4 regions of the Streptomyces sp. NPDC057682 genome follow, and region 2 is predicted to be linked to each of the others. Evidence: riboswitches for the same ligand, from Rfam matches in the RefSeq annotation. Region 2 holds a riboswitch; each other region holds the start of a gene.

Region 1 (5,822 bases), on a different contig from region 2:
GCCGGGCACGTCATCGCGGGTTTCCTCTACCTGCTCTTCGCCGTGGGGATGCACAACCAGTAGCGGTCAGGTGTGCCCCCGCCGGGCGGGGGGACCCCGCCTGTGGTCAGACCCCGTCGAGCAGCCGCTCGCGCAGTCGCTCGCGCGTCGGCGGGGCGAGCTTCAGCCCGTCGGCGAGGTAGCGGTCGGTGCCGCCCCAGGTGGAGTCGATCGTGTCGAAGGCCGCGGCCAGGTAGTCGCGGTGGGCGCCGAAGAGCGGGTTGAGCAGTTCCATCACCTCGGGCGAGGTGCCGGCCGGTGAGGTGTCGCTGCGGCGGACCCGGTAGCGGCGGTGGGCGTCGTTGGACTTCAGGTAGTCGGCCTCGATGGCGTCGCGCTCGACGCCGACCGCGAGCAGGGCCACGGCGATCGAGAGCCCCGCCCGGTCCTTGCCCGCCGCGCAGTGCATCAGCGCCGGCACGCTGTCCTCGGCGAGGGCGTGCAGCACCCGGCTGTGCTCGGCCGTGCGGTCCAGGATGGTCCGGCGGTACGAGGCGATCATGCGGTCGGCGCCCTTGCCGTCGGCCAGGATCGACCGCAGCTCGGACATGTTCCCGTCGCGGACCATCCGCCAGAACTCGGCTCCGTCCGCGGGGTCGCTGAGCGGGATGCTCACATTGCGCACGCCCGGCAGCTCCACGTCCCGTCCGTCGAGCTTGTGGTCGGCGCTGTTGCGGAAGTCGAAGACCGTGTGCAGGCCGAGGCCCGAGAGAAAGGCGGCGTCCTCGGGGGTCGCGTGCGCCAGATGACCGCTGCGGTAGAGCCGTCCGAAACGCACCCGGCGCCCGTCGGCGGCGGGGAGCCCGCCCACGTCCCGGAAGTTGCGGACCCCGGTCAGCTCGGGCTCCGTCGGCGGGGTCTGCGGCAGCTGCTGCGTCACGTTCACTCCTGGAGGCTCGGTCGCCGGCGCGGGTCGCCGGGGCGTTCACTTCCGTGACGATACGACATTGTTTCGTCGGGCAATCATCTCGGCGTCCGCCTTCTTCCGCGCTTGTGGCGGGTGCCCGGAGGCACCGCGCGGGCCGGATCGGAAGGCCGGCCGTACCCGCGGAGTACCGGTCCGGGAGGGGCGATGGCCATGACATGTCCGATTTGGTGTATTTGGTCGAACGTGCCCTGATTGCACGGGAGATGGCCGGGCCCTCGTGAGCGGGATCATATCCGTGACGGTGTGTGGTGGCGCGGCCGTGGGGTATTCCCCGGCACCTCGCGGAAAGCCAAGATCCGTAATCCACGGAGGGTGACCGGAATTCCGTGTCGGGATTCGGGCGTGGAATCCGCCGCGGAAGCGATGGCTTGTTTCCGCCGTCCCGGCTCGCTTACGTTCCATGTCAATCCGGACGGACCGCCTAATCCTGCCGCCGACCGGAATTCGCACTCACTCACCGCGTGGCAGGAGCGGGGGAACCAGGTAGGCCGCCGTCCGGGAATTCCCGACGGCTCGGGGTGAAGTCGCGCCCGGCGCGACCGGACATCTCCAGTCCGAACCCGACAGCTCACCTCGCAGGCGCCGGAGAGGAAATCCTTCATGCCCATCTCGGGTAAGCACCGCCGTCCCAAGTCCAGCACCATCGCCCGCGGCGTCGTCGTCGCCAGCGCCGGCGGAGCCGTCATCGCCCTCCCGCTGCTCGGTGCCACCGGTGCCAGTGCCGCGGAGCAGACCGCTCCCGCCGCGAAGACGGCCGCCGCCGCGCACGCCACCCCGGCCAAGCCGGTCGCCGCCCACCAGGCCGGCACCACCACCTACTCCGTGGTCTCCGGCGACTACCTCTCGAAGATCGCCGCCGAGCACCACGTCAAGGGCGGCTGGCAGAAGCTGTACCAGGACAACCGCGAGGTCGTCGGCGAGAACCCGAGCCTGATCTTCCCGGGGATGAAGCTGACCCTCGGTGCGAAGAGCTGGGGCCACTCCGCCGGTGCGTCCGCCGCCGCGAAGGCCCCCGCCGCGAAGACCCCGGCCAAGGCCCCGGCCGCCGCCGAGTCCAAGGCCCCCGCGACCAAGGCCCCGGCGTCGTCCGGCTCCTCGGACGCCCAGGAGAGCACCGCCCCGGCCACCCAGAGCAACGACTCGGGTTACGTCCACCCGGTCCCGGGCAACCACACCACCGCCTACCGCGCCTCCGGCTCCAACTGGTCCAGCGGCAGCCACACCGGTATCGACTTCCCCGTCTCCACCGGCACCAGCGTGAAGGCCATCACCTCCGGCACCGTCGTCACCGCCGGCTGGGGCGGCGCGTACGGCAACCAGGTCGTCATCAAGCACGCCGACGGCCACTACTCCCAGTACGGCCACATGTCCTCGCTCTCCGTCTCGGCGGGCCAGACCGTGACCGCGGGCCAGCAGGTCGGCCTCTCCGGCTCCACCGGCAACGCCACCGGCCCGCACCTCCACTTCGAGGTCCGCACGGGCCCGGAGTACGGCTCGGACATCGACCCGATCGCCTACCTGGCGTCGCACGGGATCAACGTCTGATTCCCCTGGCAGTAGGGGTCCGGTGAACCGGACCCGGCAATAAGCAGAGGGACGGTGCGCGGCGGCGCACCGTCCCTCTGCTTATTCCCCCTTTACCAAAACCTGACCGGGTGGTCTATCTCACCACCCGTCAACCCCTTATTACGGTCGCGTAGGTCACATTCGGCGGTGCAGGATATGCCCTTGTGGCAGACGATTCGAACAACATCAAGCAGGGCGCCGGACGACGACAGGGCGCCATCGAGTCGTACGCGGCGATTGGCGACAGCTTCACCGAGGGCGTCGGCGACCCCGGCCCCGACGGAACCTTCGTCGGCTGGGCGGACCGCTTCGCGGTCCTCCTCGCGGACCAGCTCCCGGACCAGTTCCCCGACCCCGGAACGGCCCACGGGAACTTCCGTTACGCCAATCTCGCCGTACGAGGACGCCTCCTCGACCAGATCGTCGAGGAGCAGGTGCCGCGCGCCAAGGAACTCGCCCCCGACCTGGTGAGCTTCTGTGCCGGCGGCAACGACATCATCCGGCCGGGCACCGACCCGGACGACGTGGCCGAGCGCTTCGAGCGCGCGGTCGCCGATCTGACCGGCGCGGTCGGCACCGTGATGGTGACCACCGGCTTCGACACCCGCGGGGTACCGGTCCTGCGCCATCTGCGCGGCAAGATCGCCACGTACACCGCCCATGTGCGGGCCATCGCCGACCGCTACGACTGCCCGGTGCTCGACCTGTGGTCGCTGCGCTCGGTCCAGGACCGGCGGGCCTGGGACGACGACCGGCTGCACCTCTCGGCCGAGGGGCACACGCGGGTCGCCCTGCGCGCCGCCCAGGTCCTCGGCTACGAGGTGCCCGCCGACCCGGACCAGGCCTGGCCGCCGCAGGACCCGCGCGGCACGCTCGAAGTGCGCCGGGACGACATCCACTGGGCGCGCGAATACCTCGTGCCGTGGATCGGCCGACGGCTGCGCGGCGAGTCCTCCGGCGACCACGTCGAGGCCAAGCGCCCCGATCTGCTGCCGCTCTGACCGGCCCCGCTGTCCTCAGTCGCCCAGGGCCGGCACCCCGGCCGGGGGGACGGGGGACAGCGGCAGGAGCCGGGACGGCGGCACCGCCGGAACGCGTTCCAGCACCCCGCCCGCGAAGACGTCGTACAGGGGCAGCGTCTCCAGATGGACGTACCCGATGTGGCAGTCGCACACCGCCCGCGGACAGGCACGGGGCCGCAGCGCCGCCCGGTAGCTCCCGTCGTACAGGTTGCCCAGCTCCGCGCGGACGAAGTGGCAGCGGCGCACCGTCCCCTCGCCGTCGACCGAGATCACCGACTCACCGGTCCGGCAGGGCAGCCCGGCCGAGCGGTGCGGATGGCGGCTGTACGGGAACAGCGGATCGATCTCGGTCCACCGCCCGGCCTCCTCGTCCGTGTAGGTCACGCCCTCGGCGGCGTTGATCCAGAGATAGACCTCCTCGGGCAGCGCCGCGCGCAGCCGCCGCGCCTCGACCAGATGCCCGTCGAGCCCCACCACCCCCACGCTGTAACGGATCCCCAGCGCCCCCAGCTCCTCGCAGCGGCCCAGGAACCGTTCGTACGGCGTCTGCCCCGGGTGGTACGTGCACCACAGCGCGATCTTCTCGCGGCCCGCCGCGCCCGCCTCGGCCAGCCAGCGCGTACGGCCGCCGAGGTTGGTCTGGATCGCGACCCGGCGCACCTGCGGCAGCCCGGCCAGCTCGACCATCGCCCGGCGGTACCAGGACCGCACCAGCCCCTCGCCCCATGGAGTGAAGAGCACCGAGATCCGGTCCCCGGTCTGCTCCGCCACCCAGGCGGTGAACCGCTCCAGCGCGGCCCGGTCCGCCCGCAGCTGCTCCCGGCTGTCGCGGCGCTTGGCGAACGGGCAGTACGGGCAGTCGTAGTCGCACGAGGCCAGCGGGCCCCGGTACAGGATCGTCAGGTCCACGCCCCGCTCACCTCGTCTCGTACGCGGCCATCGCGGCCCGCACGGCGGGGGAGAACAGCTCCGGGCCCAGCGCGTCCGAATACGCCAGCCCCTCGGCCGTCAGCCGCAGCAGCCCCCGCGCGGGAGCCGCCGGATCCAGCCAGCCGCGCTCCTCGAAGCGGGCCAGCTCGGCGGGGAAGTCCTCGTACGGCGAGCCGCCGAACCGCTCGTGGTACCCCGCCAGGTCCATGCCCTCGGCCTGGAGGACCGACTGGAGGAGATGGCGGCGCCGCGCCTCGTCCCCGTCCGTGTACCGCCCGACCTCGGCCCGGGAGAAGTCCTCGGTGGCCGTGTAGCGGTCGATGATGGACCGCACCTCGCGCATGTCCACCGCGTAGTCGAAGGAGTAGTGCAGCCGCGAGGTGTACGACCGCGCGCCGCAGCCCAGGCCGATCATGCCGTCGGTCTGGCAGGCGTAGTCGTTCGGGCCCTCCGCGCGCGGGGCGTCGCGGCGGCGGAACATCCGCATCGACACCTGCTCGTACCCCTGCTCCAGGAGATGGTCGCGGCCGGTGCGGTACAGCCGCAGCCGCTGCTCGTCCCACTCCGCGTCCGGCGCCGTCTCCCCGGCGGCCGCGGCCCTGTCGAGACCGGTGAGGGGCCGGACGTACAGCGGGTAGAGGTACAGCTCCTCGGGGCGCCACCGCAGGGCCGTGTCCAGCGAGCCGAGCCAGCTGCGCTCGGTCTGCCCGTCGATGCCGTAGATCAGGTCGATGTTGAGCACGGGGATGCGGGTGGCCCGGATGAGATCGAGGGCCCGCTCCACGTCCCGGAGGCGCTGAGGGCGCACCGCCGCCCTGGCCTCCTCCTCCACGAAGCTCTGCACCCCGATGCTGATCCGTGTCGTCCCCCGGTCCGCGAGGACGGCCAGCCGGTCGGCCGTCGCCGTCGACGGCGAGGTCTCGACGGACAGCGGGACCGCCCGCAGATCGGCGCCCATCCGCTTCTCCGCGATGTCGCACAGCCGCTCCAGCTCGCCCGCCGTCAGGAACGTCGGCGTCCCGCCGCCGAACGCGGCGGCGGCGAACCGCACCGGGTCCGCGTCGCCCAGCGCGTCCCGCACCGCCGTCGCCTGCCGGTCCAGTGCGTCGAGATAGCGGGTGGTCAGCTCGCCGGGCGCGCCGATCCGGGTGAAGAGATTGCAGAAACCGCAGCGGACCTCGCAGAACGGTATGTGCGCGTAGAGCGAGAGAGCGTCCTTGCTCTCGTCCGCCCACAGCGCGTCGAGCGCGGGCCGGCCGGCGGGATGGCCCGCCAGGTCCTCGTACGCGGTCTTGTGCGGATAGGCGTACACGTAGTTCTGGTACGGCCGTGCGGTG
Region 2 (5,822 bases):
GCCGTCACCGTGCCCAGACCGAACTGGTCGTGGGTGACCCGGTCCCCGACCGCCAGCGAGACCGTCGGCTTCTCCGAGGCCCGCCGGGTCGCGAAGCCGGAGGGCCCGGAGCGCGCGCGGGAGGCGGAGAGCGACGAGGTGATGCCCGAGGTCGGACCCGCCGGGGCCGCCATCGGGCCCTTGCGCTTCCACTCCAGGTGCTGGTCGGGGATCTCCTCCAGGAACCGCGACGGCGGGTTGTACGAGGGCTGGCCCCAGGCGCTGCGCATGGCGGCGCGGGTGAGGTAGAGGCGTTCGCGGGCGCGGGTGATGCCGACGTACGCGAGACGGCGCTCCTCCTCCAGTTCCTTGGTCTGGCCGAGGGCCCTCATGTGCGGGAAGACGCCGTCCTCCATGCCGGTGAGGAAGACCACCGGGAATTCGAGGCCCTTGGCGGTGTGCAGGGTCATCAGGGTGATGACGCCGGAGCCGTCGGTGTCCTCGTCCGGGATCTGGTCGGAGTCGGCGACGAGCGCGACCTTCTCCAGGAACTCCGCCAGGGTGCCCGCGCCCTCCTCCTCGCCGCGCTCCTGCTCGAATTCGAGGGCGACGGCGGCGAGTTCCTGGAGGTTCTCGATACGGGTCTCGTCCTGGGGGTCGGTGGAGGCCTGGAGTTCGGCGAGATAGCCCGTACGCTCCAGCACGGCCTCCAGCACGACGGCGGGTCCGGCGCCGGACTCGACGATCGTGCGCAGCTCCTCCATCAGCGTGTTGAACCGCTTGACGGCGTTGGCCGAGCGCGCGGCCATCCCGTACGCCTCGTCGACCCGGCGCAGCGCCTGCGGGAAGGAGATCTTCTCGCGCAGGGAGAGGGCGTCGATCATGGCCTCGGCGCGGTCGCCGATGCCGCGCTTGGGGACGTTGAGGATGCGCCGCAGCGGGACGGTGTCCTCGGGGTTGGCGAGGACCCGGAGGTAGGCCAGGACGTCCCGGACCTCCTTGCGCTCGTAGAAGCGCACGCCGCCGACGACCTTGTAGGGCAGGCCGACGCGGATGAAGATCTCCTCGAAGACACGGGACTGCGCGTTGGTCCGGTAGAAGACGGCGACGTCGCCGGCCTTCGCCTCGTCCGTGTCGGTCAGCCGGTCGATCTCGTCGGCGACGAACTGGGCCTCGTCGTGCTCGGTGTCCGCGACGTAGCCGGTGATCCGGGCGCCGGTGCCGGCCTTGGTCCAGAGGTTCTTGGGACGGCGGCTCTCGTTGCGCTCGATGACCGCGTTGGCCGCGGAGAGGATCGTCTGCGTGGAGCGGTAGTTCTGCTCCAGCAGGATGGTGGTCGCGTCCGGGTAGTCCTCCTCGAACTGGAGGATGTTGCGGATGGTGGCGCCGCGGAAGGCGTAGATCGACTGGTCCGCGTCACCCACGACGCACAGCTCGCCGGGGGCGTCGTCGGGGCCCGTGGGGCCGACCAGCTCCCGTACGAGGGTGTACTGCGCGTGGTTGGTGTCCTGGTACTCGTCGACGAGGACGTGGCGGAAGCGGCGGCGGTAGTGCTCGGCGACGTCGGGGAACGCCTGGAGCAGGTGGACCGTCGTCATGATGATGTCGTCGAAGTCCAGCGCGTTGGCCTCGCGCAGCCGGGCCTGGTACAGCGTGTAGGCCTGGGCGAGGGTCTTCTCGAAGCCGTCGGCGGCCTGGCCGGCGAAGGTCTCCTCGTCGATCAGCTCGTTCTTCAGGTTCGAGACCTTCGCCGTGAACGACTTCGGCGGGAAGCGCTTGGGGTCGAGGTCCAGGTCGCGGCAGACCAGGGCCATCAGGCGCTTGGAGTCGGCGGCGTCGTAGATCGAGAACGAGGACGTGAAGCCGAGCTTCTTCGACTCCCGGCGCAGGATGCGGACGCAGGCGCTGTGGAAGGTCATGACCCACATGGCGTTGGCCCGGGGCCCGACGAGCTGTTCGACGCGCTCCTTCATCTCGCCCGCGGCCTTGTTGGTGAAGGTGATCGCGAGGATCTGGCCCGGGTGCACCCCGCGCTCGGCCAGCAGATGGGCGATGCGGTGGGTCAGCACCCGGGTCTTGCCGGAGCCGGCCCCGGCGACGATGAGCAGCGGGGAACCGGAGTGCACCACGGCGGCGCGCTGCTCGGTGTTCAGCCCGTCGAGCAGTGCGGCGGCGTCGATGACGGGGCGGTGGGCGCCGTCCCGGTAGTACGCCTCGCGGGGCGGCGGGGGCCCGTCGTACACGCCCGCGAAGAGGTCCTCCGGCACCTCTTCGGGCGCGGAGTCCTCGGGGGGCGGCGGGGGCCCTTCCTCCGGTTGCTGGAGGCCGGCCAGGAAGCTGTCGTCAAAGAGGCTGCTCATCGCTGTACGAGTCTAGGCGGGCGCACTGACAGGTGGGGGCGGAGTGGTGAACAGCTCACCTTCGCCCGATACGCAGGGCGACCGTCGGGCCGCTCCCGGTAAGGGAAACGCCGGTCGGAGGCACCCCCGGCACCCCGATCCGGCAAGGTCACAAAAACGTATCGGGCATATCGAACACCAACCTTCACAGGGGCACCATGAGTTGGCTAGCGTGCTCCGTCGGGCGGCCCGTACCCCCAGAGGCGATCCACGCCGAGCGGGCGGCCACGCCGAATCCGGGCTGCGCGCACGAGGCGCCCGGAACCGGGGACCCACACGAAGCACCGGGGTGAATCGGTCCGCAACCCCCACCTGGACCGTAGGGCAGCCTTCCGTTCCGCCCGAACCCGACAGCTAACCCGGTAGGCGGTCCACGGAAGGAGATGCAGACCTTGGCGTCGCATCGCAAACCGCGCACCCGGGTGCGCACCACCGGCCCCGCCGTCGGGATCACGACCGCCGCTCTCGCGTCCGTGACCCTGCTGTCGTCGCAGAGCGCGCTGGCCGCGCCGGCCCCCAAGCCGAGCATCGAGGACGTCCAGAAGAAGGTCGACGACCTCTACCGGCAGGCGGGGACCGCGACCCAGCAGTACAACCAGGCGAAGGAGTCGACCGCCGCCCAGAAGTCCAAGGTGGACACGCTCCTGGACGACGTCGCCAAGCGGACCGAGAAGCTCAACGAGGCCCGCAGGACGCTCGGCACCTATGCCGCCGCCCAGTACCGGGGCGGCGCCCTCGCGCCGACCGCCACGTTCTTCCTGGCCGACGACCCGCAGTCGTTCTTCGACCAGAACCACCTCATGGACCGGATGACCGAGCGCCAGACCAAGGCGGTCTCGGACTTCCGTACGCAGCAGGCGAAGGCGTCCAAGCAGCGGGCCGAGGCCGTGAAGAGCCTGGAGACGCTCACCGAGTCCCAGGCGGCGCTGCGGACCAGCAAGCAGGCCGTCCAGACGAAGCTGTCCGAGGCCCGGACGCTGCTGTCGAAGCTGACCGCCGAGGAGAAGGCGCGGCTGGCCGAGCTGGAGCGGAAGAAGGAGGCCGAGGCCAAGCGCAAGGCCGCGGAGCTGGCGAAGAAGCAGGCCGCCGCGAAGGCCGAGGCCGACCGCAAGGCCGAGGAGGCAGCCGAGGCCGCCAAGCAGAGCGGCGGCGGCACGGACGCGGGCAGCGGCACCGGAACCGGTACGGGCACCGGCTCGGACAGCAGCGCCACGACGAAGGCCGACAAGGTCATGGCGTTCGCCGAGGCCCAGATGGGCAAGCCGTACGTGTGGGGGGCGACCGGCCCCGCCTCGTACGACTGCTCGGGGCTGACCCAGGCCGCGTGGAAGGCCGCCGGGGTCGACATCCCGCGGACCACCTGGGACCAGGTGAACATCGGCACCCGGGTCGCCACGGCGGATCTGCGCCCCGGTGACCTGGTCTTCTTCTACGACGACATCAGTCACGTCGGCATCTACAAGGGCGACGGCATGATGATCCACGCGCCGAAGCCCGGGGCGAACGTGCGCGAGGAGTCGATCTACTACATGCCGATCTACGGAAGCGTGCGCCCGGCCTGACGGGTCCGCGTCCGAGACGCCGAGGGGCCGGCCCGTGAACGGACCGGCCCCTCGGCGTCTCGGCGCTCAGGTCCAGAGCGTGGCGATGAAGATGTTGACGACGGTCAGTCCGCCGACGGCGGCGAAGAGGCCCTTGTCGACCTTCTCCTCGTCGCGCTTGACGTACACGATCCCGAGGATGACGACCAGGATCAGCAGCTTGATGCCGATCTTCACGTTGTTCACCGGGTGGTCGTCGGCCTGGTCGAGCCCGACGAGGGCGATCCCGGTGACGAGCATGGTCAGCGCACCGTGCAGCATCGCCGGGACGAACCGCGCCGTGCCGGCCCCCATGGCCTTCATCTGGGTGAGGAATCCGCCCAGCAGGGAGGCGATGCCGATGATGTGCAGGGCGACGAAGACATCGATGAGTACGCGCATGGCTCCGCAGCCTAGCCGCGCCCATACCAGCACCCGGCAGCCAGGTGGGCCTTCCTGACCGTTTGACCGGAGGATGCACGAATTGCCTGACTCTGGTGCGGTATTTCCGGTCATCAAGGAACAACGCAACGCCAAATTCAGACAATAGCGGTCATTACAACTCCTGCCCGTGCCCCGGGTTTAGCGTCCCGTCCAGGTGACCCCCCACCACCGGCCCCCGTGCGGGGCGGTGCGCCGGCGGTCGCCCCGCCGGGTCCCGCGGCGGGCCGCACCCCCTGTGCGCGGTCCCCCGCGGGAGCGGCGGGCCCGCCGGTAGGCCCCGGCGGGCAGTCGCAAGGAAGGACGCCCGCCCTCGTGGCAGCGCACCGCAAGACCAAGCAGCGCCCGCACACCGGCACTGCTGCCCGCACCGCCGCGACGCTGGCCCTCGCCGGGGCCGCGACGGCCGCCGCGTTGCCGGGACCGGCGCACGCCGATCCCGCCCCCACCGCCGCCCAGGTCAAGGCCCGGGTCGACCGGCTCTACCGGGAGGCGGAGGCCGCCACCGAGCAGTACAACGGCGCCAAGGAGAAGGCCGCCGCCACCGCCCGCTCCGTGGACGCCCTGCGCGACGAGGCCGCCCGCCGGACCGAGCGGCTCAACACCGCGCGGCAGGCCCTCGGTGCCTACGCCGCCGCGCAGTACCGTTCCTCCGGCATCGACCCCGCCCTGCAGCTGGCCCTCTCCTCCGACCCGGACCAGTACCTCCGCCGCGCCGCGTACGTCGAGCGGGCGGGCGAACGCCGCGCCACCGAGCTGCGCACCGTGCGGCGCCAGGTCGCCGACGTCGCCCAGGTCCGCGCCGAGGCCGCCGGGCAGCTGCGCGAGCTGGCCGCCCGCCGGGCCGCCCTGAAGGAACACAAGGACACCGTCCGCGCCAAGCTCGCCGAGGCCCGGCGCCTCCTGGCCCGGCTGACCCCGGCCGAGCGCGCCGCCTTCGACGCCTCGGAGGGCGGCCGGGGCGACGTCCACGCCGGCCGGGGCGCCCCGCGCGGTCTGACCGCCGCACCGGGCAGCCGCGCCGCGCAGGCCGTCGCCTTCGCCTACACCGCCCTGGGCAAGCCCTACGTCTGGGGCGCCACCGGCCCGTCCTCCTTCGACTGCTCCGGGCTCACCCAGGCCGCCTGGCGCGCCGCCGGTGTCTCGCTGCCCCGCACCACGTACACCCAGATCAACGCCGGCCGGCGGGTGTCGCGCTCCGAACTCGCCCCGGGGGACCTGGTGTTCTTCTACTCGGGCATCAGCCACGTCGGGCTGTACATCGGCAACGGGCGGATGATCCACGCCCCGCGCCCCGGCGCCCCGGTCCGCATCGCGCCCATCGACCAGATGCCCTTCGCGGGGGCCACCCGGGTGGCGTAGGCTCCCGGGCCCGGCCCGATCCGCCGGCCCAGACCCAACGGCCCGAAGGACACCCGCACAT
Region 3 (5,822 bases), on a different contig from region 2:
CCTCGGCCGCCGCCCAGTACCAGGGCGAGGACGGGCTGCGGGCCGCGGTGCTCCAGGAGCGCTGGATCGCGCCCGACCAGATCGACGCCTTCCTGCGGGAGCAGATCCAGCTGACCAAGCTCGGCCAGTCGCTCGGCGCCGACCCGACGACGCCCGAGGGGACCAAGATCCTCGGCGAGGCGCTGAGCGAGGCGTCGAAGGCGCTGAAGGTCGACATCAACCCGCGCTTCGGCACCTGGAACAACCAGCAGATCCAGCTCGCCGACTACAAGGCCCCGTGGATCAAGCAGGTCACCGAGGCGGAGAAGCCGGCCGCGCAGGCCGGGGCCTGAGGCCCGTTCGGCGGCCGAGGTAGATTCCGCCCTGTGAACGCTGAAGACCCCGGCCGCATCGTCCTGCTCACCGCCAGCCACCGCGTGGCCCCCGGACTGTTGTCCTGGCCCGCCTGGCAGGCCCTGCACGCGGCCGGCCGGGTGCACTGCGCGGAGGACGCCCGCGAGCAGCTGCCGTATCTGCGCGAGGCCGGGGTCGCCGTCACCCCCGGCGTTCCCGGCGCCCAGGAGCTGGTGGACGCGTGTGCGGGCGGGCACACCGTCGTCGTCCTCACCGGCGGACAGGGCGACGGGCCGCTGACCGACGGACTGGCCCGGCTGGCCGGCTCGGGGCGGGTGCGGATGCCGGAGCTGGAGCTGCTGCCCGGTTCGTACGACCTGCCGGGCGCCCGGCTCCTCGATCTCGTCCGGGTCATGGACCGGATCCGCCGTGAGTGCCCCTGGACCTCGCAGAAGACCCACCGGGGCCTCGCCAAGTACGCCATCGAGGAGGCGTACGAACTCGTCGAGGCGATCGAGGACGGCACCCGCGAGGAACTGCGCGAGGAACTGGGCGACGTCCTCCTCCAGGTCGTCTTCCACGCCCGCATCGCGGAGGAGGACGCGCAGGAGCCGTTCTCCGTGGACGACGTCGCCGGCACGCTCATCGAGAAGCTGATCCACCGCCACCCGCACGTCTTCGGCGACGCCACCGCCGAGACCCCCGAGGACGTCCACGCCCACTGGCTGCGCACCAAGGCCGTCGAGAAGCAGCGCGCGTCCGTCACCGACGGGGTGCCGCTCGGCCAGCCCGGCCTGGCGCTCGCCGCGAAGCTCGCGAGCCGGGCCCGTACCGCCGGACTCGATGTCCCGCTGCCCGGAGCGGCCGGGGGGAGCGGCGCCGACGCCCTCGGCCACCGGCTGCTCGCCCTCGCCGTCCGGGCCCAGGAGGAGGGTGTCGACCCGGAGGCCGCCCTGCGCGCCGCGGGCCGCGCCTACCGGGACGCCATCCGCGCCGCGGAGGGCGTGGACGGCGCGGACGGTGAGGAGAGCGCGGACGGCGCGGAGTAGGGGCCGCGGAGGGCCCGGAGGCCTCGTCCCGGGCAGCGGATAACGTCGGGGGGTGAACGACCACCCCGCCGACGCCCCGCCCGGATGCCCCGCCCACGGCGGGTCCGACACCACCGTCCCGCCCGCGCCCGAACTCTTCACCTGGGAGTTCGCGACCGATCCGTACCCCGCGTACGCCTGGCTGCGTACGCACAGCCCCGTGCACCGCACCACGCTGCCCAGCGGCGTCGAGGCCTGGCTGGTGACGCGGTACGCGGACGCCCGGCAGGCGCTCGCCGACGCCCGGCTCTCCAAGAACCCGGCCCACCACGCCGGGTCCGCCCAGGCCAAGGGGAAGACGGGCATCCCGGGGGAGCGCAAGGCGGAGCTGATGACGCATCTGCTGAACATCGACCCGCCCGACCACACCCGGCTGCGCCGGCTCGTCTCCAAGGCGTTCACCCCGCGCCGGGTCGCCGCGTTCGCGCCCCGCGTCCAGGAGCTGACGGACCGGCTGATCGACGGCTTCGCCGCGAAGGGGGAGGCGGACCTGATCCACGAGTTCGCCTTCCCGCTCCCCATCTACGCGATCTGCGACCTGCTGGGCGTGCCGCCCGAGGACCAGGACGACTTCCGGGACTGGGCGGGCATGATGATCCGCCACGGCGGTGGGCCGCGCGGCGGGGTGGCGCGTTCCGTGAAGAAGATGCGGAACTACCTCCTGGAACTGATCCACCGCAAGCGCGAGGACCCGGGCGACGACCTGATCTCGGGGCTCATCCGGGCGAGCGACCACGGCGAGCACCTGACGGAGAACGAGGCCGCCGCGATGGCCTTCATCCTGTTGTTCGCGGGGTTCGAGACGACCGTGAACCTGATCGGGAACGGGGTCCACACCCTGCTCGGCCATCCGGAGCAGCGCGCCCGGCTCCAGCGTTCGCTGGCCGCGGGGGAGACGGAGCTGCTGGCGACCGGGATCGAGGAACTGCTGCGGTACGACGGGCCGGTGGAGCTGGCGACCTGGCGGTACGCCACCGAGGCGCTGACCATCGGCGGGCAGCGGGTGGCCGAGGGCGATCCGGTGCTCGTGGTGCTGGCCGCCGCCGACCGGGACCCGGCGCGCTTCGAGGGGCCGGACACGCTGGACCTCGCGCGGCGTGACAACCCGCACCTGGGGTACGGGCACGGCATCCACTACTGCCTCGGGGCCCCGCTCGCCCGGCTGGAGGGCCAGACGGCCCTCGCCACGCTGCTGAAACGCCTGCCGGACCTCCGGCTTGCCGGGGAATCAGCCGATTTGCGCTGGCGTGGCGGGCTGATCATGCGCGGACTGCGCACACTTCCGGTCGAGTTCGGTCCGGAAGCGGGCACGGGCGGAAGGTGACTTTCTGTCAACTCTGTGATGTCGGCGTGATCTGCGCTGCATCGACTTGTGACATCCGTTCGAGTCCCGCTAGGTTCACCGTTCGACCCACCCGTCACACGGAAGGCATCCCCATGGGCTCCGCGAACGGCAGGCACCGTCGTCCCCGACAGGCTCCCGCCATCGTCGTCGCCGCAGGCGTGACCGGCTCGGCCATCGCCATCCCGCTGCTCGGCGCCGCGGGCGCCCACGCGGCGGACGCCTCGACCTGGGACCGGGTGGCCGAGTGCGAGAGCGGCGGGATGTGGAGCGCCGACCTCGGCAACGGCTCCTACGGCGGCCTCCAGTTCTCCCCGGAGCTCTGGAAGGCGTACGGCGGCGAGTCCTACGCCGAGCGCGCCGACCTCGCCAGCCGCTCGCAGCAGATCGCCGTCGCCGAGAAGGTGCTGGCGGACCGGGGCCCGAAGGCGTGGCCCAGTTGCGCGGTCGTCTCCGGGCTCGCCACGGACACCGGCCTGCCGGGGGTGGACCCGGGCGGCCTCCCGTCCGACCAGCCCTCCGCCGACCCGTCCGGCAGCGCGAGCGCCGACCCCTCGGCGGAGGCCGGGGCCACGGGCGACGCCTCCGCGGACGGCAAGGGCGACCAGGGCGGCAACGGCGGCAAGGGCGAGGGCGCGGACGCCTCGCGCGGCAAGCACGCCAAGCCGGACGCCTCCGCCTCCCCGTCGGCGACGCCGTCGGCCGGGGCCGGGGACGCGCGGGACGCCTCGGGGGCGGACGCCTCCGGCGCGGCGCGGGGCGACGGGGAGCAGGCCGGGAACAGCGGGCAGGGCGGCAAGCACCGCGGCGCGCCCGCACCCGAGGAGACCCGGCGGACCGGCACCGACGGGGACCGCGACACGGGGCGGCACACCTCGCGCGGCACGACCGGTGCCCGCGACGCCGGGGTCGCGACGGCCGACGGCACGTACACCGTCCGGACCGGCGACAACCTCTGGGCGATCGCGCAGGAGCACGAGCTGCCCGGCGGCTGGACGGCGCTCTACGAGACCAACAAGGACGAGATCGGCTCCGACCCCGACCTGATCCTGCCTGGCCAGAGCCTCGACCTCGGTGCACCGGCCGAGTGAGTCCGGCCCGGTCCACCGGCTGAAAAAGCCCCGGATTCCGGGGTAGTTCAGAGGCCTATGTCCCACTTTCGACCAAGTGAGACATAGGTCTCTTTGCGTGAACTGGCGTGTTGTGTCCGGGAGGTCCCGTCGCATCCGTTCCGACCTGCGCAAATGTAGGTTTGTCAGATGCAAGTAAGGGATGTTTTTCCGGTATGTCCGTCTTTGAATGTCGGGGTTGGGTGTGTTTACGGTCTGAACCGCTCGCACCGCGGGCCCCGTCGACCGTCACGCCGAATCCTGCCGTCGGTCGGAGGGAACAGACGCGAAAGCGCCGTAGGCAGGAGCGGGGGACCCAGGTAGGCGCCGGAGCCGGACGTCGCAGGACGCCGGGACCGGCTTGGGGTGAAGTCGCACGCTAGGACGTGCGACCGGGCAACTCACTAGGCCCGAACCCGACAGCTCACCTCGCAGGCGTCGGTGAGGAGAAGACTCGATGCTGCTCAACCGCAAGGCCAACAAGCACCGCCGCCCCTCCAAGGCCGTCCGGATCGCCACGCTCGCCGGTGTCGCCGGTGCCGCCGTCGCCGTCCCGCTGATGGGCGCGACCGGTGCCTCCGCCGCCTCGGTGGCCACCTGGGACGCCGTCGCCCAGTGCGAGTCCGGTGGCAACTGGTCCATCAACACCGGCAACGGCTACTACGGCGGCCTGCAGTTCTCCCAGTCCAGCTGGGCCGCCGCCGGCGGTACCCAGTACGCGCCCCGTGCCGACCTGGCCACCAAGGCCCAGCAGATCGCCACCGCCGAGAAGCTCCTCGCCCTCCAGGGTCCGGGCGCCTGGGCCTGCGCCGGTGCCGGCAACCTGACCAACGACGGTGTCGACCCGGGCGTCGACACCGGCTCCTCCGCCGCCAAGACCGAGCAGGCCCCCAAGCAGGAGGCCGCGCCCCAGAAGCAGGCCGAGCGCACCGAGGCCCCGGCCACCAACCGCTCGGACCGCACCCCCGCCCCGGCGAAGAGCGAGCCGAAGAAGGCCGCGAAGACCGTCACCACCCCGACCGGCCAGAAGGTCGCCAAGGGTGACGGCGAGTACAAGGTCGTCACCGGCGACTCGCTGAGCGAGATCGCCGCCGCCCATGACGTCGAGGGCGGCTGGCAGGCCCTGTTCGAGCTGAACAAGGACATCGTCAAGGACGCCGACCTGATCTACCCGGGCCAGCAGCTCCACCTGACCAAGTAGTCGCGATCCCTCCTCGTCGCTGACTCCGGACGCCCCGGCCCGGCGCGCACCCTCCCCCCGTGCGTGCCGGGCCGGGGTCCGCTCGTTCGGGCCGGGGACCGTTCAACTGTTGTAGTTACCAGTCAGTAAATTTCTGCCCTTTCGTCCCGTTGTGCATGCCCTTGGGTCCTTTTTCGTCCCAGGGGTCGGGCGGTCGGCCGACGCAGGCCGCCGGGCCGGTTAGGCTCTTGTCGCAAGGCCCACGTGGCCCCGCACCCCAAGCGTCATATCCCAGAAGGAGATGCCTCGTGCCGTCCATCGACGTCGTCGTAGCCCGGGAAATCCTCGACTCCCGCGGAAACCCCACGGTCGAGGTCGAGGTCGGCCTCGACGACGGCAGCACCGGCCGTGCTGCCGTTCCGTCCGGCGCCTCCACCGGTGCCTTCGAGGCCATCGAGCTTCGCGACGGAGACCCCAACCGCTACCAGGGCAAGGGCGTCGAGAAGGCCGTCCTCGCCGTCATCGAGCAGATCGGCCCGGAGCTGGTCGGCTACGACGCCACCGAGCAGCGCCTGATCGACCAGGCGATGTTTGACCTGGACGCCACCGAGAACAAGGGCTCGCTGGGCGCCAACGCCATCCTCGGCGTCTCGCTCGCCGTGGCCCACGCCGCCTCCGAGGCCTCGGACCTGCCGCTTTTCCGCTACCTCGGCGGCCCGAACGCGCACCTGCTGCCCGTTCCGATGATGAACATCCTCAACGGCGGTTCG
Region 4 (5,822 bases), on a different contig from region 2:
GGAGCAGCCCGGCGTCGACCATCTCCGTGACCGTGTCGACGCGGATGACGCCAGCCTGCCGCATCAGCGCGGAGACCGTGGCGTCCGGGATCCGGCTGACCGGGACCGCGTGGCCGGGCGGGGTGGAGCCGCTGTGCCGGGCGCCCTTGACCACGACGACGGGCTTCACCGCGGCGGTCCGCCGGGCGAGGCGGGTGAACTTGCGGGGGTTGCCGAGCGATTCCAGGTACAGCAGGGCGACGTCGGTGTCCGGGTCCTCGTACCAGTACTGCAGGAAGTCGTTGCCCGAGATGTCGGCCCGGTTGCCGGCCGAGATGAAGGTGGAGAGCCCCGCGCCGCGCCGGTAGAGACCGGACAGCAGGGCGATGCCGATCGCGCCGGACTGGGTGAACAGGCCGATGCGGCCGGATGCGGGCCGCTCCGGTGCGAGGGAGGCGTTGAGCCGGACGGCCTCGGAGTTGTTGATGATGCCGAAGGCGTTGGGGCCGATGATCCGCATGCCGTACGAACGGGCCTGCCGCACCAGTTCGCGCTGGCGCTCGCGGCCCTCGGCGCCCCACTCGGCGTATCCGGCGGAGAGGACGACGAGGCCCTGGACGCCGTGCTCGCCGCAGTCGGCGACGGCTTCGGGGACGCGGTCGGCGGGGACGGCGACCACCGCGAGGTCGACCGGTTCGCCGATCTCGCCGAGTGAGCGGTGGGCGGGTACGCCGTCGAGGGTGTCCTGGCCGGGGGTGATGGCGTGGTTCACGGCGTGGACGCGGCCGGTGAAACCGGCGGCCAGGAGGTTGCGCAGGACGGTGCGTCCGACGCCGCCCGGGGTGCGTCCGGCGCCGATGACGGCGACGGAGCCGGGGGCGAGCAGTCGCTGCACGGAGCGGGCCTCGGCACGCTGTTCACGGGCGCGCTGCACGGCCAGGGACTCGGCGGTGGGTTCGAGGTCCAGGGTGAGGTGGACGGATCCGTCCTCGAAGCTGCGCTGCTGGGTGTAGCCGGCGTCACGGAACACCTTGATCATCTTGGTGTTGGCGGGCAGCACCTCGGCGGCGAAGCGCCGGATGCCGCGTTCGCGGGCGACGGCCGCGATGTGTTCGAGGAGGGTGGAGGCGACTCCACGGCCCTGGTGCGCGTCCTGGACGAGGAAGGCCACCTCGGCCTCGTCGGCGGGCGCGGAGGCGGGGCGTCCGGTCGCATCGATCCGGTCGTAGCGGACGGTGGCGATGAACTCGCCGCCCACCGTGACCGCGAGGCCCACCCGGTCGACGTAGTCGTGATGGGTGAAGCGGTGGACGTCCTTGGCGGAGAGCCGGGGGTAGGGCGCGAAGAACCGGTAGTACTTCGACTCGTCGGAGACCTGCTCGTAGAAGCTGACCAGCCGCTCGGCGTCGTCCGTGGTGATGGGCCTGATCCGGGCGGTGCCACCGTCACGGAGCACCACGTCCGCCTCCCAGTGATCGGGGTAGGCGTGATGCGGACTCTGCTCCGGAGAGGGCTGCATGCGCAAAGCCTACGGCGCCGCCACCGGTCGCGTGGGGCACGGGGCCGGGGCAGTCTGGGGTGGCCGGGCGGCGGTGGCGCACCTGCCAGGGTGCGCGGCGCGGCCCGGCCGGAGCACCGCGCACTGCATGAGAGACTGGTCTAGACAACTATTGATTCGTGAAGGGCAGAACCATGGCTGAGCGCCGCGTCAACGTCGGTTGGGCCGAGGGCCTGCACGCCCGCCCCGCTTCCATCTTCGTCCGTGCCGCCACGGCCTCCGGCATCCCCGTGACGATCGCCAAGGCCGACGGCAACCCGGTCAACGCCGCCTCGATGCTCGCCGTGCTCGGCCTCGGCGCGCAGGGCGGCGAGGAGATCGTCCTGGCGTCCGACGCGGAGAACGCCGACGCCGCCCTGGACCGCCTCTCCAAGCTGGTCGCCGAGGGCCTGGACGAGCTCCCCGAGACCGTCTGAACCGGACCGGCCGCACCCGCCGGAGCACTCCGCGCCGAAACCGCGCCACCCCCCGACCGGGGCGGCGCGGTTTTCGCTTTCCGGGGCGCCGGATCACCGCCGGACGAATCGGCGACGACCTTCGGCACGGATAACGGCACCCCTGAAAAGAAAACCGAATTCAGGGCAGCAGAAAAGCCCCCCTCGAATTCCGCTCCTCTTTGTATACGGCGCCTTCATTACGAACGGCCACTCGGGGTGTGTACGGGATGTTGCGCATTCCTCACCTTGCCCGCGGAGGCGGTACGGCGCAGCCGGTGAGCGGCCCCGGCCCGCTCGGCGTGCTGGGCGGTGAGGGCCCTGGCCCGTTCGGCGTCGCCGCGCGCCACGGCGTCCACGATGGCCCCGTACTCGGCCCAGACGTCGCCCGGCCGGGACGGCGGGTCGGCCGTGTACATCCAGGCGATCTTGTGACGGAGCTGGGTGAGCAGAGCGATGAGGCCCGGACTGCCGGAGGCCTGGGCGAGCGTCTCGTGGAACCAAGCGCCCAGGGACCGCAGGTCCTCGCCCTCGCCGCGCCTGGCCCGCTCCTGACCGAGTCTGACCAGGCCCCGGAGCACCTTCAGATGCGCCTCGGTGCGGCGCCGCGCGGCACGGGCCGCCCCCAGCGGCTCCAGCAGCGTCCGCATCTCCAGGAGGTCGACGGCCTCCTGCTCGGTGGGTTCGGCGACACAGGCTCCCGCGTGTCTGCGGGTGACCACGAACCCCTCGGACTCCAGGGTGCGCAGCGCCTCGCGCACCGGCACGCGGGAGACCCCGTACCGTCGCGCCAGCACCTCCTCGGTGAGCCGGCTGCCGCGTTCGAAGACACCCGACACAATGTCTTCACGAATGGCCGTGCATACCGAATGCGCTGGAATACGCATGTCCGAACCCCCGCCCTCGTCCCCGCGGATCGCGGCCGATCGACACCTGTCCCGCGACTCTATTGCAATGCGGTCGCATTTCCGATGCCGGGCGTTCATTCATGAATATCTTTTGGCCCCGGGCCGAGTCGGGCGCGGGTGTCCCGTCCGCGCGCCCGGACCGCCCGGACATGCCGAAGGCCCCGGCGGTGCGTGCCGGGGCCTTCGGGGTGTCGCGGGTCTCAGAGGGAGACGCCGTGGGCGCGGAGGTAGGCGATCGGATCCATGTCGGAGCCGTACGAGGGGGTGGTGCGCGCCTCGAAGTGGAGGTGGGGACCGGTCGAGTTGCCGGTGGAGCCGGAGAGTCCGATCTGCTGCCCGGCGGCGACGCCCTGGCCGACGGACACGCCGATCGAGGACAGGTGGCCGTACTGGGTGTACGTGCCGTCCGTCATCCGCAGCACGATGTTGTTGCCGTACGCGCCGCCCCAGCCGGCCTCGACGACCGTGCCGGCGCCGACGGCGACGACGGAGCTGCCGGAGGCGGCGTGGAAGTCGATGCCGGAGTGGCTGCCGGAGGACCAGAGGGAACCGCTCGACTTGTAGCCGGTGGAGACGTACGTCCCTGCGACGGGGAGCCGGTACGCGCCGAGGCGGGCGCGCTCGGCGGAACGGGCGGCGCGGGCGGCGCTCTCGCGGGCCTCCTCGGCGTCGGCGGCGCGGGCCTCGGCGGCGGCGCGGGCCTTCTTCTTCGCCTCCGCCCGGAGCTCGGCCTTCTTCTTCGCCTCGGCCTTCTTCCTGGCGGCCGCCTCGGCCTTCGCCTTCTTCTTCGCGGCGGCGTCGGCCTGGTGCTGCTGCGCCTCGGCCTGGGCGCCGACGCGGTCGGCGAGGTCCTGCTCGATGGCGATGACCTGGGTGAGGCCGGTGTCGGCGACGGACGGGGTCTCGGCGTCGGCGGCGACGGACGGGGAGGCCAGTGCGCCGACGACTCCGGTGGTGGCCAGGGTCGCGATGCCGACGGCCTTCGCACCGGCGCGGGTCAGACGGCCCGGGGCACGATGCTTCCCGGTGGCACGGGTGAACGCCATGGAGTGGCTGGTCCTTTCCTTCCTTCTCGCCTACCGGGTTAGCTGACGGGTTCGGAGCAGGAAGGTCTCCTACGGATGCCGTGGCCCCGGTCCGGGGCGTGGGCGTCCGATTCACCCCAGGGACTGCGTGGGTCCCCGGCTCCCCCGGCTCGCGCCTGAGGGGGACTCGGCGATGGCTGCCCGGTACGTCACGGATGCGGCATACGGGTGCGGACAGCGGAGCCGACGCTAAGCGGCGGCACGGAGGCGGACCAAACGGACAGCCGGATTTGTCGCACATCCCACAGGGCGAACAGTCAGCTTTCCTCCCAGAAGGTACAAAAGGGATGGACCGCGCGGAGTGTTCTCCGTGCGGTCCATCCCTCGGTCCCGTTCCCCCGGTCCCGTTCCCTCCGGACGTGTCCGTCGGCGACGCGACCGGGCCGGCCGGCCCTCAGCCCGTGACGACCGACACCTCTCCGATGCCCAGGGCCCGGACGGGCTCGGCGATCTGCGAGGCGTCCCCCACCAGCACCGTGACGAGACGGTCCACCGGGAACGCGTTCACGACGGCGGCGGTCGCCTCCACCGTGCCGGTCTCGGCGAGCCGGGCGTACAGCGTCGCCTGGTAGTCGTCGGGCAGATGCTGCTCGACCTGGTCGGCGAGGGTCCCGGCGACGGAGGCCGCCGTCTCGAACTTCAGCGGGGCGACCCCCACGAGGTTCTGCACGGCCGTCTCGCGCTCGGCGTCCGTCAGCCCCTCGGCGGCCAGTGTGCGCAGCACCTTCCACAGGTCGTCCAGCGCCGGGCCGGTGGATTCCGTGTCCACCGAACCGCTGATGGCGAGCGTCGAGGCACCCGTCGCCCCGGAGGCCGAGTCGGGGGCCGAGGAGCGCAGCACCTGGGCGAAGGCCCGCACGCCGTACGTGTAGCCCTTCTCCTCGCGCAGCACCCGGTCGAGCCGGGAGGTCAGGGTGCCGCCCAGGCAGTAGGTGCCGAGCACCTGCGCGGGCCAGACGCTGTCGTGGCGGTCGGCGCCGATCCGGCCGATCAGCAGCTGCGTCTGCACCGCGCCCGGACGGTCCACGATCACCACGCGGCCGGTGTCGTCGGCGGTGATCGGCGGGGCCGGGCGGGGCTCGACGGTGTTGCCCGACCAGTCGCCGAGGGTGTCGGCGAGCAGCGCGTCCAGGTCGATGTCCGTGAGATCACCGACGACCACGGCGGTGGCGGTGGACGGGCGGACATGGGCGTCGTAGAAGGCGCGCACGGCCGCGGCGTCGATCCGGGACACGGTCTCCTCGGTGCCCTGGCGCGGCCGGGACATCCGGGCGGTGGCCGGGAAGAGCTCCTTGGAGAGCTGCTTGGCGGCCCGCCGGGCGGGGTTCGCCTGCTCGTGCGGGATCTCGTCCAGGCGGTTGCCCACCAGGCGCTCGACCTCGCTGTCGGCGAAGGCGGGGGCGCGCAGCGCCTCGGCGACCAGCCCCAGCGCCTTGGGCAGCCGGGAGGCCGGGACCTCCAGGGAGACCCGGAGGCCGGGGTGGTCCGCGTGAGCGTCCAGGGTGGCGCCGCACCGCTCCAGCTCGGCCGCGAACTCCTCGGCGCTGCGCTTGTCGGTGCCCTCCGACAGGGCCCGCGCCATGATCGTGGCGACGCCGTCGAGGCCCGCGGGCTCGGCGTCCAGCGGGGCGTCGAGGAAGATCTCGACGGCGACGACCTGCTGGCCGGGGCGGTGGCAGCGCAGCACCGTGAGCCCGTTGGGCAGCGCGCCGCGCTCGGGGGCGGGGAAGGCCCAGGGCTTGGCCGCGCCCGGGGCGGGCTGCGGGTGGTACTGCATCGAAACTCCAGTCGCGGCAGCGTCGGTCACTGGTCCGCCCCCTCGTGCGCGTCGGTGTCGGTGTCGGCGTCCGCCTCGTCG

What was found. A riboswitch is a leader RNA that binds a small molecule or an ion and turns the genes downstream of it on or off. The one in region 2 is predicted to bind cyclic di-AMP.
Region 1: another riboswitch for cyclic di-AMP. It lies ahead of ACFVDM_RS14435 (peptidoglycan DD-metalloendopeptidase family protein); the one in region 2 lies ahead of ACFVDM_RS17250 (NlpC/P60 family protein).
Region 3: another riboswitch for cyclic di-AMP. It lies ahead of ACFVDM_RS32930 (transglycosylase family protein); the one in region 2 lies ahead of ACFVDM_RS17250 (NlpC/P60 family protein).
Region 4: another riboswitch for cyclic di-AMP. It lies ahead of ACFVDM_RS28615 (M23 family metallopeptidase); the one in region 2 lies ahead of ACFVDM_RS17250 (NlpC/P60 family protein).

Annotation. Positions count from the first base shown of each region.
Region 1 is NZ_JBHVIN010000007.1:32,015-37,836, reverse strand. Features, by position in the region: gene ACFVDM_RS14445 (DUF6126 family protein) at 1-63, shown strand, start outside; gene ACFVDM_RS14440 (tyrosine-protein phosphatase) at 107-919, opposite strand; cyclic di-AMP (ydaO/yuaA leader) riboswitch at 1,409-1,562, shown strand; gene ACFVDM_RS14435 (peptidoglycan DD-metalloendopeptidase family protein) at 1,568-2,512, shown strand; gene ACFVDM_RS14430 (SGNH/GDSL hydrolase family protein) at 2,698-3,534, shown strand; gene ACFVDM_RS14425 (STM4011 family radical SAM protein) at 3,550-4,464, opposite strand; gene ACFVDM_RS14420 (STM4012 family radical SAM protein) at 4,472-5,822, opposite strand, start outside.
Region 2 is NZ_JBHVIN010000008.1:241,554-247,375, forward strand. Features, by position in the region: gene pcrA (DNA helicase PcrA) at 1-2,339, opposite strand, end outside; cyclic di-AMP (ydaO/yuaA leader) riboswitch at 2,597-2,763, shown strand; gene ACFVDM_RS17250 (NlpC/P60 family protein) at 2,762-3,940, shown strand; gene ACFVDM_RS17255 (hypothetical protein) at 4,007-4,360, opposite strand; gene ACFVDM_RS17260 (NlpC/P60 family protein) at 4,715-5,761, shown strand; gene ACFVDM_RS17265 (GNAT family N-acetyltransferase) at 5,821-5,822, shown strand, end outside.
Region 3 is NZ_JBHVIN010000022.1:106,023-111,844, reverse strand. Features, by position in the region: gene ACFVDM_RS32950 (SurA N-terminal domain-containing protein) at 1-332, shown strand, start outside; gene ACFVDM_RS32945 (nucleoside triphosphate pyrophosphohydrolase) at 366-1,382, shown strand; gene ACFVDM_RS32940 (cytochrome P450) at 1,435-2,745, shown strand; gene ACFVDM_RS32935 (transglycosylase family protein) at 2,859-3,854, shown strand; cyclic di-AMP (ydaO/yuaA leader) riboswitch at 4,156-4,325, shown strand; gene ACFVDM_RS32930 (transglycosylase family protein) at 4,330-5,073, shown strand; gene eno (phosphopyruvate hydratase) at 5,361-5,822, shown strand, end outside.
Region 4 is NZ_JBHVIN010000017.1:97,461-103,282, forward strand. Features, by position in the region: gene ACFVDM_RS28600 (GNAT family N-acetyltransferase) at 1-1,498, opposite strand, end outside; gene ACFVDM_RS28605 (HPr family phosphocarrier protein) at 1,672-1,953, shown strand; gene ACFVDM_RS28610 (GntR family transcriptional regulator) at 2,172-2,858, opposite strand; gene ACFVDM_RS28615 (M23 family metallopeptidase) at 3,080-3,925, opposite strand; cyclic di-AMP (ydaO/yuaA leader) riboswitch at 3,939-4,107, opposite strand; gene ACFVDM_RS28620 (M16 family metallopeptidase) at 4,359-5,741, opposite strand; gene ACFVDM_RS28625 (M16 family metallopeptidase) at 5,768-5,822, opposite strand, start outside.